DNA from 2 places in the Shewanella sp. 10N.261.52.F9 genome. Region 1 is predicted to be linked to the other one. Evidence: riboswitches for the same ligand, from Rfam matches in the RefSeq annotation. Region 1 holds a riboswitch; the other holds the start of a gene.
What was found. A riboswitch is a leader RNA that binds a small molecule or an ion and turns the genes downstream of it on or off. The one in region 1 is predicted to bind lysine.
Positions count from the first base shown of each region.

Region 2: linked by a shared signal. The riboswitch ahead of AB4298_RS14825 (Na+/H+ antiporter NhaC family protein) and the one ahead of lysC (lysine-sensitive aspartokinase 3) in region 1 are both predicted to bind lysine.

Region 1 covers NZ_JBFRNX010000013.1:209,808-216,374, forward strand. The annotation lists gene AB4298_RS09985 (S8 family serine peptidase) at 1-2,022, shown strand, start outside; gene AB4298_RS09990 (succinylglutamate desuccinylase/aspartoacylase family protein) at 2,122-3,228, opposite strand; gene lysC (lysine-sensitive aspartokinase 3) at 3,286-4,692, opposite strand; lysine riboswitch at 4,846-5,027, opposite strand; gene AB4298_RS10000 (DUF3293 domain-containing protein) at 5,130-5,558, opposite strand; gene arcA (two-component system response regulator ArcA) at 6,121-6,567, shown strand, end outside.
Region 2 covers NZ_JBFRNX010000023.1:75,809-82,375, forward strand. The annotation lists gene AB4298_RS14820 (M3 family metallopeptidase) at 1-186, shown strand, start outside; gene AB4298_RS14825 (Na+/H+ antiporter NhaC family protein) at 423-2,003, opposite strand; lysine riboswitch at 2,084-2,306, opposite strand; gene AB4298_RS14830 (electron transfer flavoprotein subunit alpha/FixB family protein) at 2,513-3,436, opposite strand; gene AB4298_RS14835 (electron transfer flavoprotein subunit beta/FixA family protein) at 3,436-4,185, opposite strand; gene AB4298_RS14840 (H-NS histone family protein) at 4,542-4,934, shown strand; gene AB4298_RS14845 (amidohydrolase family protein) at 5,095-6,567, shown strand, end outside.

The DNA of each region.
Region 1 (6,567 bases):
AGCCCTATCACAGCGGGTGCAATGAGTATTGTTCGCGAAGCACTTCCAGAGCGTAATGCTATGGAAATCAAAGCAACAATGATGAACTCTGCAAACCTTGACGTTACTTTAGATCCAAAAGGTCTAAACCCAGACGCTGAACTAGCACCAATTAGCTACATTGGTTCAGGTCTAGTTGATGTTGAAAAAGCTGTGAGCCTTCCAGCTATCGCTTGGAATAAAGACACACAGCAAGCAGCATTGGCATTTGGTCTAGTCGCAACAGACCAAACTGTTTCAATGACTAAAACAGTAACAGTTAAGAACTTCTCTGCTGAAGAAAAGACTTACACACTAGCTGCTAAGCAACGTTTCGAAAACGATGAAACATCTGCAGCGGTAAGCTTTGAAATGCCTGAAACTGTGACAATTGCGGCAGGCCAAACAGCTGACTTCGATGTGACTGTAACGATTGACCCAACTAAGCTTCCAGAGTGGACACTAACGTCCTCTTATGAGCTAGATGGCACTGCAACTGAAGCATCAGAAGCATTAACGCTTTCTGAATACGACGGTGCAATTAAGTTTATGGAAGGCGAAGAAGTTGCTCTACATATGGTTTACCATATTCTTCCTAAAGCAACCGCTGCCGCATCAGTAATGACTGAAGTAACTGAAGATGGAATAGTTCGCACCTTAACAAACTCTGGTGCAGTTGCTATTTCAGATCCATTTACTGCTCCACTTACTGCATCAAGCCCTGTAGATAACTCACTACGTCACGACTTACTTAATGCTTCAAGTGAGCTATTAGGCAGCAGTTCTTGTGGTGAAGGTATTGCTATCTACAACACATTCCAAATGCGTGACCCTATCGTTCATACGTTCGTAGCAAGCTACAATGTTGATTTCGATACTAACAACGATGGCGTGTGGGACTACACAGCAACAACGGTTAACCTAAATTGGTTCAATGATGGCTATCCACGTGCACTATATGGTTTTGTTAAAACATATGGCACTGCTAGCGGTACACTTCAGCCAGCTTTCCACGTAACGGGTAATGACTTTGTTACTGTTAAAGCATGTTTTGAAGATATGAACCTAACTGCAGCGGATCTAGGCAGTGATGTGACTGTTCGTTACCGCGTAGAAGAAAGTGATTGGGCTCCAACATCAACAGGTACTGGTGATGAAGTTGTAGCAACACTGATGCTAGATGGTTCAGGTACAAGTGCAATCCTTGTTGATGAAGATGGCGTAGAAGTGACTGAGCTTGAGCCAGGTGAGAGTGCGACTCTGCAAGCTGAAGTTGGCGCTAACGCAAATGGTTACATCTTCCTATCTGACAACGGTTCAATGTCTATTACGGCAAACACTACCGATGAAGGTAACTCTGCACCGACTGTTGAAGATACTATGCTATCTGTAGATAAAGGCGCTGAAGCAGGCACTGAGCTTGGTATGCTAATGGCTACTGACCCAGATATGCTAACAAGCCCATTCTCTGAGTTTGTGGTAATCAGCAGCAACAACAACATGTTGGTAATCGAAAAAGACGGTACTGTTAAGCTAAGCGAAGATGCAGTTATTGATCAGCAAAGCGAGTCAATGGTTGCTGAAGTGGTAGCAATTGACACTATGGGTAATCGTTCTGAAGCTGCAACAGTTACTGTTGAGATTAACAACACTGTACCAACGGTTTCTCCATCAGGCATGACAAGTACTGAAGGCTTTGTAGTTACAGCAAAAGCTAACGGTAAAGACGCTGACGGTGATGAGCTAACTTACACTTGGACTCAAACATCAGGCCCAAGCGTTAGCTTCACTAATGGCGGTTCATCTATCGTATTTACAGCACCTGCAGGCACAAACGATTATGTGTTCTCAGTTGTTGCATCTGATGGCCGTGCAGAAAGTGAAGCGGGTAGCGCAACTATCGCTGTAACTGCTAAGGAAGAGAAATCTTCAGGTGGTGGTTCATTAGGATGGTTAGCACTAGTTCTTCTACCATTTGCAGGCTTACGTCGTCGCAATAAGTAAGTATAAATAAGCGTGAATTCGCAATAGAAAAAGGGAGCCTATGGCTCCCTTTTTTATTTGTTCGATTAAATCTGTAATACTATTTGGTACTTCTAAAGACTAAAGCTCAAAAAGGTTGGTCATTACCTTGTAAAGCTCGGTCCCTTGATAGACAGAAGCAGAGGCAAAATGCAGGATAGGCACACAGTCTTGAGTCAATGCCAGCTTGGTAAACTCTTCATTAGTTCCGTATCTATCTAGTCTTAGAATATTTGCTAACGATTTGCCGGCATCAAGCATATGACCCAGCTTTGCTTGATACTCAACTAAGCCAGCCTTGGGTGCGTGATACTTTTTATAATCTTTTAGATAACAGCCATGTCTTGCCATCTTGGCAGGCTCGACCTTGTCAGTAATCACTCCTCTATGGCTTAGGTAGGCTAAGATCCCCATCGCATCACTCGCCGCATCATCCATATCAATTAATTCTTGACTGCCAAGCTCCAGGGTAAATGCAGCAACAGGTACCTTCAAGCTGCGCCCTTGAGTTTCGAGATAATCGGAAAGTTGCCACCATGGGCAAAAAGCTGCTTCATCCATCGCACCGCCAAAATCATTAGGGATCACCAATGAAAAAGGGATAGAGAAAAACGATGCAGAGGCCATATCATATTCTGGACAATACATATGTTTGCAAGATTTTGGGCCGGTATGCAGATCAATCACAATATCCGCTTCATGGGCTAATGATTGTAAAGTGACAGCTAAGCGCTTGCCTGTTGTCACCCCCCACTCATTAGCTAATGTCGTCTGACAAGACTCAATTAAATACAAACGGTAGGCTTGTACTAATGCAGCGTCATCAAGATGGAGATGTAGTTGATACCAAGCCGCTATATTCACCTTATGATCAAGGTACTCACGGTTCCAATTAACTCCGGTTATCGGATCAAAACGGCCTAAAGTAAACTCACCACTCTTTTGGTTAATCCCCAACGGATTAGCTAAAGGCAGCAAAGTTACCTCACCTTTTACATCCATAGTTTCCAATCGTTTCATCAATTGAAAAATAACCGCATTACCTTGCACTTCAGCACCGTGAACATTCGCTTGAATAAACACCTTTGGCGCATTGTTGCAAGTGGCTTCGATACGATAAACCGGAACAGTAAGTTCCTGCCCGGTTGCCAATTCACCCACCTTAAGGTGTGACTGGGTAAAGCTCATAAAATATCAACTTCCTCATCTGCTAGGCTCATATAAACCTAGATTATGCATTACATATCAAGCTTCAAATAAGTTCTCATGAAGTGCTCGGATCACATTGCCCGCTTCCGATTCATCGACCAAAATACACAAGTTATGTGGGCTTGCTCCTTGGCAAATCATGCGCACATTGTAGGCTTCTAACACTTCAAAAACCCGGCGGCATACGCCAGCTGTAGAAGCAATATTGTTACCAATCACCGCAACTAGTGCTAAATTCTCTTCCACTCGTACTCGGCAATGTTGTGATAGCTCTTGTAACAGAGCCTCGCTCAGCAAGCCTTGGCCACTTGAGTCTGAGCCTGTTTTATCTAGAGTAAGTGCAACATTCACCTCTGATGTAGTGATCAAATCAACACTAATCTTATGCTTAGCTAAAGTGGCGAAAGTCTCAGCTAAGAAACCTTGGGCATGTAACATCTGTAAGCTATGAAGGTTTAGCAAAGTTTGGTCGCGTCGTAGTGCTACAGCGCGATATACAGGTTCGCTAGATACCTTGTGACGGATCCAAGTGCCACCTTGTTCTGGCGCCCAACTTGAGCCAACAAACACCTGAATCTTTTGTCTAACCGCCGGCAATATAGTTGCAGGGTGTAAAACCTTAGCGCCAAAAGTCGCCATCTCAGCCGCTTCATTGAAACTGATTTCAGCAATCGGCGTAGCGTTAGGTGCAAGTCTTGGGTCAGTGGTATAAATGCCTGCCACATCGGTCCAGATCTCAACTGCATTAGCCTGCAAGGCTTCTGCCAATAAAGCTGCAGAGTAATCACTACCTCCACGACCTAAAGTCGTGGTATTGCCTTCGCTGTCGGCGCCAACAAAACCCTGCGTGACAATCACTTGGTCCGTGAGTAATGGCTGTAAATGTGCAGCCGTAAGCTCTGCTATCAGCTCAATTTGCGGTTCTGCACGCCCATGATGACTGTCTGTACGCAGTACTTGGCGAACATCAAATGCTGCAGAGCAGGCTCCTTTGTCTCTAAGGACCGCAGCAAAAAAGACTGATGAACACATTTCGCCTTGAGACAATAACTCATCCATCACCGCTTTGCTTCGCGTCAACTTAAGACGCTCGCTTAACGTAGCGATATGGCTAAGTACTTTATCAATTTGCGCAGCAACATCACTAGGATTGCCTAATCTATCGAGGATCTGATATTGAATTGAGGCAATACTTTTAATTAAAGCTTTCGACTGTTCCGAGCTGGTTTCTTCTTGGGTTAACGCCACTAACTTATTAGTGACACCGCTTGAAGCGCTTACCACCACCACTCGTGTTTGTGGGTTACTGATAATAATATCGGCACAGCGCTGCATAGCTTCATAATCGGCAACCGATGTACCACCAAATTTGGCAACTCGCAGTAAAGGAATATCTGCCAGTGCTTCTGTTGAACTGGCTGTAGAATTTGGAATTACAGGCATAACGAGCCCCCCTCATTTGCTAACAAAAGGTAAGGCTGACACGGGTAAAAATGAGTGTTTTTTTGAACAACTAACATGAATAAGCTCCGAACTAACTTCGTTCGAAGAGCCTGGTGCTATGATATGCACCCCAAAAGATGGGAAACAGCGATCGTCACCAGAAGCTCTCCACCATAATAAATATCGGTGACAATCGCCAGGATTCAGCCTGCACGACCAACATTCAAGCACAACCAAATTTGCTATGAATATCTCGGCGCTAATCTCCCTCATAAGTTATCAACGGGTTTGGCCCCTTAAACTTACTACCTAGTTAGCGCTCCTCTTCTGCACTCATTTTCTATACTAGCTATGTTTGCTTTGTATACAAAAACAAGAATCTGAAAAATATCAAAATTTAACCAATCAAGTCAACGGAAATCTAATTTGATTTAGTTTTAAGCAATATCAGGCAGATCTAACACCCAATCCACCCTTGGAGAAAATGCACCGAGTGAGGTTTCCTCTCTCGACATTAGACATGGCACTAGCTGCAAAGTATCAGCTTCTATATAAAAGATAGCGTTCTGATTAAACAAACAACCTAGCCTGACTGCCGATGCTTTATCAGTCGAAACAGCCCAACTTTTTTCCATATGAGAACGATCTTGAGAAGCACCGATCATCGCGCGATAAGGTAAGCCTAATCTGTTTATTTCATGTTGCAACTTGCGATCTAACAGCCCATTTTGGCAAGGAGACAACAGCTCTCCTTTCGGGTTATAAGCGGTGATAATAGCGAAGGATAATTGCGTAGATAACATTTGAGTAAAGAGAAACTCTGTTTGTTGATAGTAATGCCAGAGGCTGTCGACTGAGTTATTCATTGCTAACAAATTCTCCGTTTTAGGTGCGATTATTATAGCAAACTCGTTAGCGCTTCCCAGTCCAGTGATATAGATCACAGAAAGAGATTTTACCAAAACCAATAAAATCAAATAGATAGTTTTGCAATAGTGATCTAAATCATATCGTCGAGGAATTTTATTAACATTTCATTTGTTAACAAATGCCTAAAACGAGTACAATAAGGCTCGTTGATTAGCTCACTCTGATACATGTAACGAACACATTTTGTTACACATACCAGAAACAGACAGAAGAGTAATCCACACAGCTGTATCAAATGTGAACTATTGTTGATTTAACATTTAAACTTGATAAAAAACGGTAGCTAAGGAAACTTTTTCTACTATTGTTAATCAAAGTTTAAACAGTTCACGTTTTTCCATATGTGAGATACCCATACTTTGCTAGCGCATGCAGTGTGTTGCTGTTTCGAACCAAATTTGAAAGCACCTACGTGTATCAGTGAATTATCAGCATAACTAGATGGAGTATAACCTTTTTATACTCATGGTTAGAATTGACAGAAATTAGGTAATTAATATGCAAAACCCGCACATTCTGATTGTTGAAGATGAAGCAGTAACAAGAAACACACTTAGAAGTATTTTTGAAGCAGAAGGATATGTGGTAACTGAAGCCAATGACGGCGCTGAAATGCATAAGGCTATGCAAGACAACAAAGTTAACTTGGTAGTTATGGATATTAACTTACCAGGTAAAAACGGCCTTTTATTAGCTCGTGAACTTCGTGAAATTAATAACATCGGTCTAATCTTCCTAACTGGCCGTGATAACGAAGTTGATAAGATTTTGGGTCTTGAAATTGGTGCTGATGATTATATCACTAAGCCATTCAATCCACGTGAATTGACAATCCGTGCTCGTAACCTATTAACTCGCGTTAATAGCACTGGTACAGATTCAGAAGAGAAAAGTGCAGTTGAGTTCTACCGTTTCAACGGTTGGAGCCTTGAAATCAACAGTCGC
Region 2 (6,567 bases), on a different contig from region 1:
ATTCTAGCAGCTGATGCGTTTGCTTACGTACAAACTCAAGGCGGGCTTGACCGTGAAATCGGTATGAAGTTTAGAAAAACCATTCGCGAAGTGGGCAACACAGTGGCACCTATGGATGCTTACAAAGCCTTTAGAGGCCAAGAGCCAACAACTGAAGCACTGCTAGAGCGTCGTGGCTTAAACTAACGTTAGAGCGTCGTGGCTTAATCTAATCCGGCTCAAGGTTAGTCTGCAATAAGCAGAGCGAGTGTTAACGCTAAAGCTTAAAATGAAAGCTCCCTAATCTGGGAGCTTTTTTTATATCTAATGATTCCTAGCTTTCCTTAGCAAAAATTTCAGCCAATAAAAAACCGCTCGATAAAGAGCGGTTTTAATTATCTTTGGAATTAGCCTTTAATCACTAAGCCAATGATAATGTCGCCTTACTGCTTACATGCTGCATCAGGCGAACAGGCTTTAATGCGTAGCACAATAATACTAATCACGAACAATACGCTACAAGCAACCAGACCTGCAGTAACAGACTCAGTGAAACCTAATACTAGATAACCCACCATGCTGATCCCTGCAACAATCAACGCGTAAGGCAGCTGTGTCATTACGTGGTCAATGTGATGACAGTTAGCACCTGTTGACGACAAAATCGTAGTATCTGAAATCGGTGAACAATGGTCACCAAATACCGCACCAGCAAGCACTGATGCAAGCATTGGTAGCATCATGCCGGTGTGACTACCCATCGCCATATCTGCTGCAATTGGCAACATGATACCGAAGGTACCCCAGCTAGTGCCGGTTGAGAAAGCGGTTAAACCTGCAAGAATAAACAACACAGCAGGTAACATCGCAAATGGAATATTACCGGTTGCTAGGCTTGCCATGTACTTACCTGTTTCTAGTTGACCAATCACACCTGCGATTGTCCAAGCAAAAAGTAAGATATAGATAGCAGGTAGCATCGACTTAGCGCCTTCAAACAGGCCTTTTGCGATCATCGATTTAGCAACGCCTTGGTAAATAACTAGCGCTAGTGTTACCGCTAATCCAATTGCAGCACCAAAGAATAGTGATGAACCGACGTCGGTATTTTCGAAAGCACCAATCAAGCTAAACTCAGCACCTTTTGCTGCTAATGCATCACCGCCGCTACTAACCATAAAGTAGAAAGTAGCAAACACAAGTACTGTGATCGGTAGGAATAAGCCCATGATCTTACCTGTATCCGCTTCTGGTAAGTCTGAGTTAGCTCCAGGTGGCAAACCTTTAGACTCGTCATAAAGCTCACCTTTTTGCGCTCTTAACTCATGTTGACGCATAGGACCAATGTCAAGACCCATTAAGGCAACACAAAGCAATAATAGCAGTGCAAAAATCGCGTAGAAGTTCATTGGGATCATCTGCACGAACACACTTAAGTGGCCGGTATCAGTAAAACCATGAGCAGTTAAGATGCCGCCAATCAAAGCGATAATGTATGCTCCCCAGCTTGATACAGGTGAGATAACACAAATCGGTGCGGCAGTTGAGTCCAGCAAATAAGCCAGTTTACTGCGTGAAATGTAGTATCTGTCAGTAAGTGGTCTTGCCACACTACCTACAACTAAACTATTGAAGTAATCATCAATAAATACCACACAACCTAAAAACATAGTTAATAGTTTGGCGTCGCGTTTATTACGAATATGAGTACGAGCCCAGTCAGCAAAAGCTCTCGCTGAACCACTTACGGTGATTAGCGCAGTGATCATTCCTAGTAATACTAAGAAGCCAAGAATATAGAGGTTCCAGCTGTTAAAAGCTCCATCATCCCATACTAGAGCTGACACTTTTTCTCCAAGATATTGTGCTGTTTGCATGGCAGAAAAATCGGTAAGCAATAAAGCTCCCAATAAAATGCCCACACCTAAGGAGAGTAAAACACGACGCGTTAACATCGCCAGTACGATTGCGACTACCGGAGGTAGTAGCGATAAAGCCGAATCGGCATAGCTTATAATTGTCATTTTTTTAATTTCTTCGCTAAATACGAATGGAGGCCGACTGAACTGGTGGGATATAGCAATAGATATCTGATTACACCTGTCCTATCAGTAGCGCTCCATAGCCATATTAATGGTTCGTCATTAATATAAAAATCTCTTATCTTCCAGATAAGAGATACTATGGCAGTGCTGTCCCTATTTGGTCACAGCCCCAGCAACAAGCCCCGATATGCTATGTCACTTCGGCATCAAATCCTTTCTCGATAGATCAGCGGAATCACCCTACTTATCGATACTGATATTTAATGCACCTCTACTTCTCAGGACGCAATTTAAGACTAGCTCAAAAAGCGTGACGGACATAAAAACATAAGCGGCTTTAGAGATGCTACCCTAAAGCCGCTTATCGTGACACAGATCACACACAATACCAAATAACACCTACACTGGTTAACACAAATAAAACCGTATATTCACAACCGACTTGAGATTGCTGTTAACCGCGTTATCGGTATGACCGCGCGAATCGATTAAAGTTGAGCCAGTAATTGTGGTACAGCTTCAAACAGATCAGCTTCAAGACCGTAGTCTGCCACCTGGAAAATAGGTGCTTCAGGATCTTTGTTTATCGCCACAATCACTTTAGAATCTTTCATACCTGCAAGATGTTGAATAGCACCAGAAATACCTACCGCTATATACAAATCAGGTGCAACAATCTTACCCGTTTGACCAACTTGTAAATCGTTTGGCACATAACCGGCATCAACTGCAGCACGAGACGCGCCCAATGCACCACCGAGTTTGTCAGCTAGTTGCTCTAAAATACCGAAGTTTTCGCTGTTACCTAATGCACGACCGCCAGATACCACTACCGATGCGCTACCCAATTCTGGACGCTCTGACTCTGTTAAGCTTTGCTCAACAAATTCAACTTGTGGCGAAATATCTTGTGAAAGCGTAACTAACTCTGCACTACCATCTGTTGCGACGGCATCAAAAGCGCTTGAACGTATTGTCATCACTTTCTTGTCATCTAAGCTTTGCACAGTCGCTAATGCGTTACCCGCATAAACTGGACGAACAAATGTATCGCTACTCACCACTTCAATGACTTCAGATAACTGAGATACATCAAGTAACGCTGCAACACGCGGCAGTACATCTTTACCAAAGCTAGAAGCTGCAGCTAAAACATGCTCGTAATCAGCAGCAATAGCCAACATAAGGTCTGATACGTTTTCAGCAAGATGATTAGCGTAAGATGCAGAGTCAGCGACTAAAACATTACGTACTCCATTTAGTTTTTGTGCTTCTGTGGCTACTGCAGCGCAGTCGTGACCAACAACTAATACATCAATGTCACCACCAATCGCTTGGCCACAAGCCACAACTTTAGCGGTATCGAGTTTTAAGCTAACGTTATCGTGTTCTGCTAATACTAAAATCGCCATTAGATCACCTTCGCTTCATTTTTTAACTTTTCAACTAGCTCTTCAACAGAACCCACCATAATGCCACCGCTGCGTTCTGCTGGCGGAGCCACTTTAATAATGTTTTGATGAGATTTAAGTGTTACGTCAAAATCAGTAGGCGTTAACGACTCAAGTGGCTTGCGCTTAGCTTTCATAATATTAGGTAGCTTGGCATAGCGAGGCTCGTTCAAACGTAGATCTGCAGTAACTACCGCAGGCAGTGATAAGTTAACTGTTTGCAGGCCGCCATCTATTTCACGCGTAACGACTAACTTGTCGCCATCGAGCTTTACTTCAGAAGCAAAAGTTGCCTGAGGCATTTTAGCGATAGCTGCAAGCATTTGCCCGGTTTGGTTATTGTCACCATCAATAGACTGCTTACCTAAGATAACCAGTTGCGCTTGCTCTTTTTGTTGTACAGCATGAATCAACTTAGCGATTGAAAGAGGCACTAAATCTTCGTCAGTTTCAATATGGATAGCGCGATCAGCGCCCAATGCTAATGCCGTTCTTAATTGCTCTTGTGACGCTTTAGGTCCAATACTTAATACCACAATTTCAGAGGCGCTTCCGGCTTCCTTTAAACGAACGGCTTCTTCAACAGCGATTTCACAAAATGGGTTAATCGCCATTTTCAAGTTTGCGGTATCAACACCGGTATTGTCAGCGTTAACTCTGACCTTTACGTTGGCATCGACGACACGTTTAACTGGCACCAATACTTTCATAGGGCTTCCTTCTTACGTCTCTTATAATGATTGGGATTAAGCAACCTAACAGCAATATATTACCAAGCTGCGATTACCAAAATTAAGCTCACTTTACGTGCTGTTAACGTTAACGTCAACTAGGTTTCAAACACCTGTTCATTCAGGTTGACACTACATAACATTTGCTTGAATTAAACAGCTATAAAACATTTATTAACCGACCATATTCGTTCTGTTATTCAATTTAACTAATAAAGGTTTTAAATAATGAATATGTATAATTCCAAAATAATATTTGATCCTCAGACAAATAGTTTCTATTATTTACGCAATTAATGTTATTCCCTCTTATTCTTAATCGGACCTAAATAATTATGAGCGATTTTCTTGAAATATTGACGCACGGCCGTCGCTTTAAAGCTGCAGTAAAAGAGTTATCACTTAATGATTTAAAAGAACTAGCAGTTAAGTTAGATAAAATTATTGAAGAAAAAGCTTCTCAGCAAGCAGAAGAACAAGAAGCAATGGCAGAACGTAATGCTAAGATCGAAGAGATCCGTAAGCAAATGGAAGCAATTGGTTTATCTGTAGATGATATTGGTGGTGCTGCAGTTAAAGCTGCTCCTAAAAAGCGTGCTCCACGCCCAGCTAAATACCAAATTGAAGTTGAAGGCGAAATGGTTCAATGGACTGGTCAAGGCCGTATGCCAACAGTATTTAAGAACCAGCTTGAACAAGGCCGTACTATGGAAGACTTCTTGATCTAACTTCAAGTCGACCTATTTATAAAAGCCTCGCTATTTGCGAGGCTTTTTCGTTTATAAGTTAAAATTTCACACCGATAGTTACAAATACTACTTAGTCTTTGCCAATAAGTTAGGGTACCCTGCTTGTATCCCTGTTTATCTAACAATAATAAGTAGAAGAATGCGTAAACATACAATCAAAACTCCTCTCGCTTTACTTAGCTTGTTATGCTCGCCAGCCCTACTTGCTAATGAGCAACTAACCGATAACACGCCAAGACTCACAGCCCTAAGTCATGCCACTCTGATGCTATCTCCTGGAGAAGTCGTAGAGAACGCTACCTTATTGATAGAGAATAATAAAATTAAGGCTATTGTTAAAAATAATGATGTGCCTGAAGATGCGTATATTATTGATTTAAGTGGCCATACTGTTTATCCCGGCTTTATTGATCCCTTTACTGATTATGCTATTGAGTATGAAAGGGAAGTAGAATCAACATCTGGCCCTGTTTATGAAATAAAGCGTATTGGTGGCAATGCCAGCAATGGCGCAATACATTCTGAAATGCAATGGTTTAATTATGTCTATCCAGATAAAGAACAAGCAAAAAAATGGATAGATAATGGCTTTACCAGTGTACAGTCTAGTTATTTAGACGGCATATTTCGTGGCCAAGGTGTTGCATTATCTTTAGCTGATAAAAAAGCAAATGACATTATTTATAAAGCCCAGACAAGTCAGTTTATGGCTTTTAACAAAGGAGCTTCAATTCAAGATTATCCGCAGTCATTAATGGGGAGTATGGCATTAATTAGACAAACCTTCTCAGATGCTAAATGGTATAACGAAAATAAGAATAAAAAGTCAATTTCTAGCAATATAGTTGAATTTAATATTGCCTTTGAAAGATTAGCTGATGCTAAAAAGCAGACATTCATTTTTGAAACAAAAAATTTGAATAACCAGCTACGAGCAGCAAAGCTATTAAATGAGCATGAATATAATGGCAGTCTTATTGGTAATGGTAGCGAATACACCAGACTTAACGAATTAAAGTCTTACCCTTTTAGCCTTATTCTACCGCTTAATTATCCTGCAGCGCCGGATATTACCGATGGCGATAGTGAGCGCGAAGTCAGTCTATCTTCTTTAAGGCATTGGGAGCGAGCACCAAGTAATTTGGCTATGGTTGCCGATGCTGAGATCCCATTTGCGTTAACTCAGCATGGGATTGACGCTGATAAGTTTTGGCCTAGGCTAAAATTAGCGGTTACTCGTGGTTTATCACAAGAGGCGGCACTAGCTGCGTTAACTACAGATGCAGCTGAAATATCAGGTGTTGAACATATCGCAGGCAAACTAAAATCAGGTTATATGGCCGATTTGGTTATTACCGACGGTAATATCTTTAAAGACGGTAAAATTGTCAGCATGTGGTTACAAGGTAAGGAGCAGCAAGTTGTTAACCGAGACCGCTCGCTGTTAGATACCCCTTACCAAATACAAATTGGTGAGCTAAATTTTGACTTAGCTATTGAGCAATCACCTAAGCTAAGTGGCACATTGTCAAGCGGCGAACAAGATATTAGCCTAGCAAACCTAGACTACCAGTCGGGCCGCCTCACCTTTAGCGCTAATCTATCAGAAGCT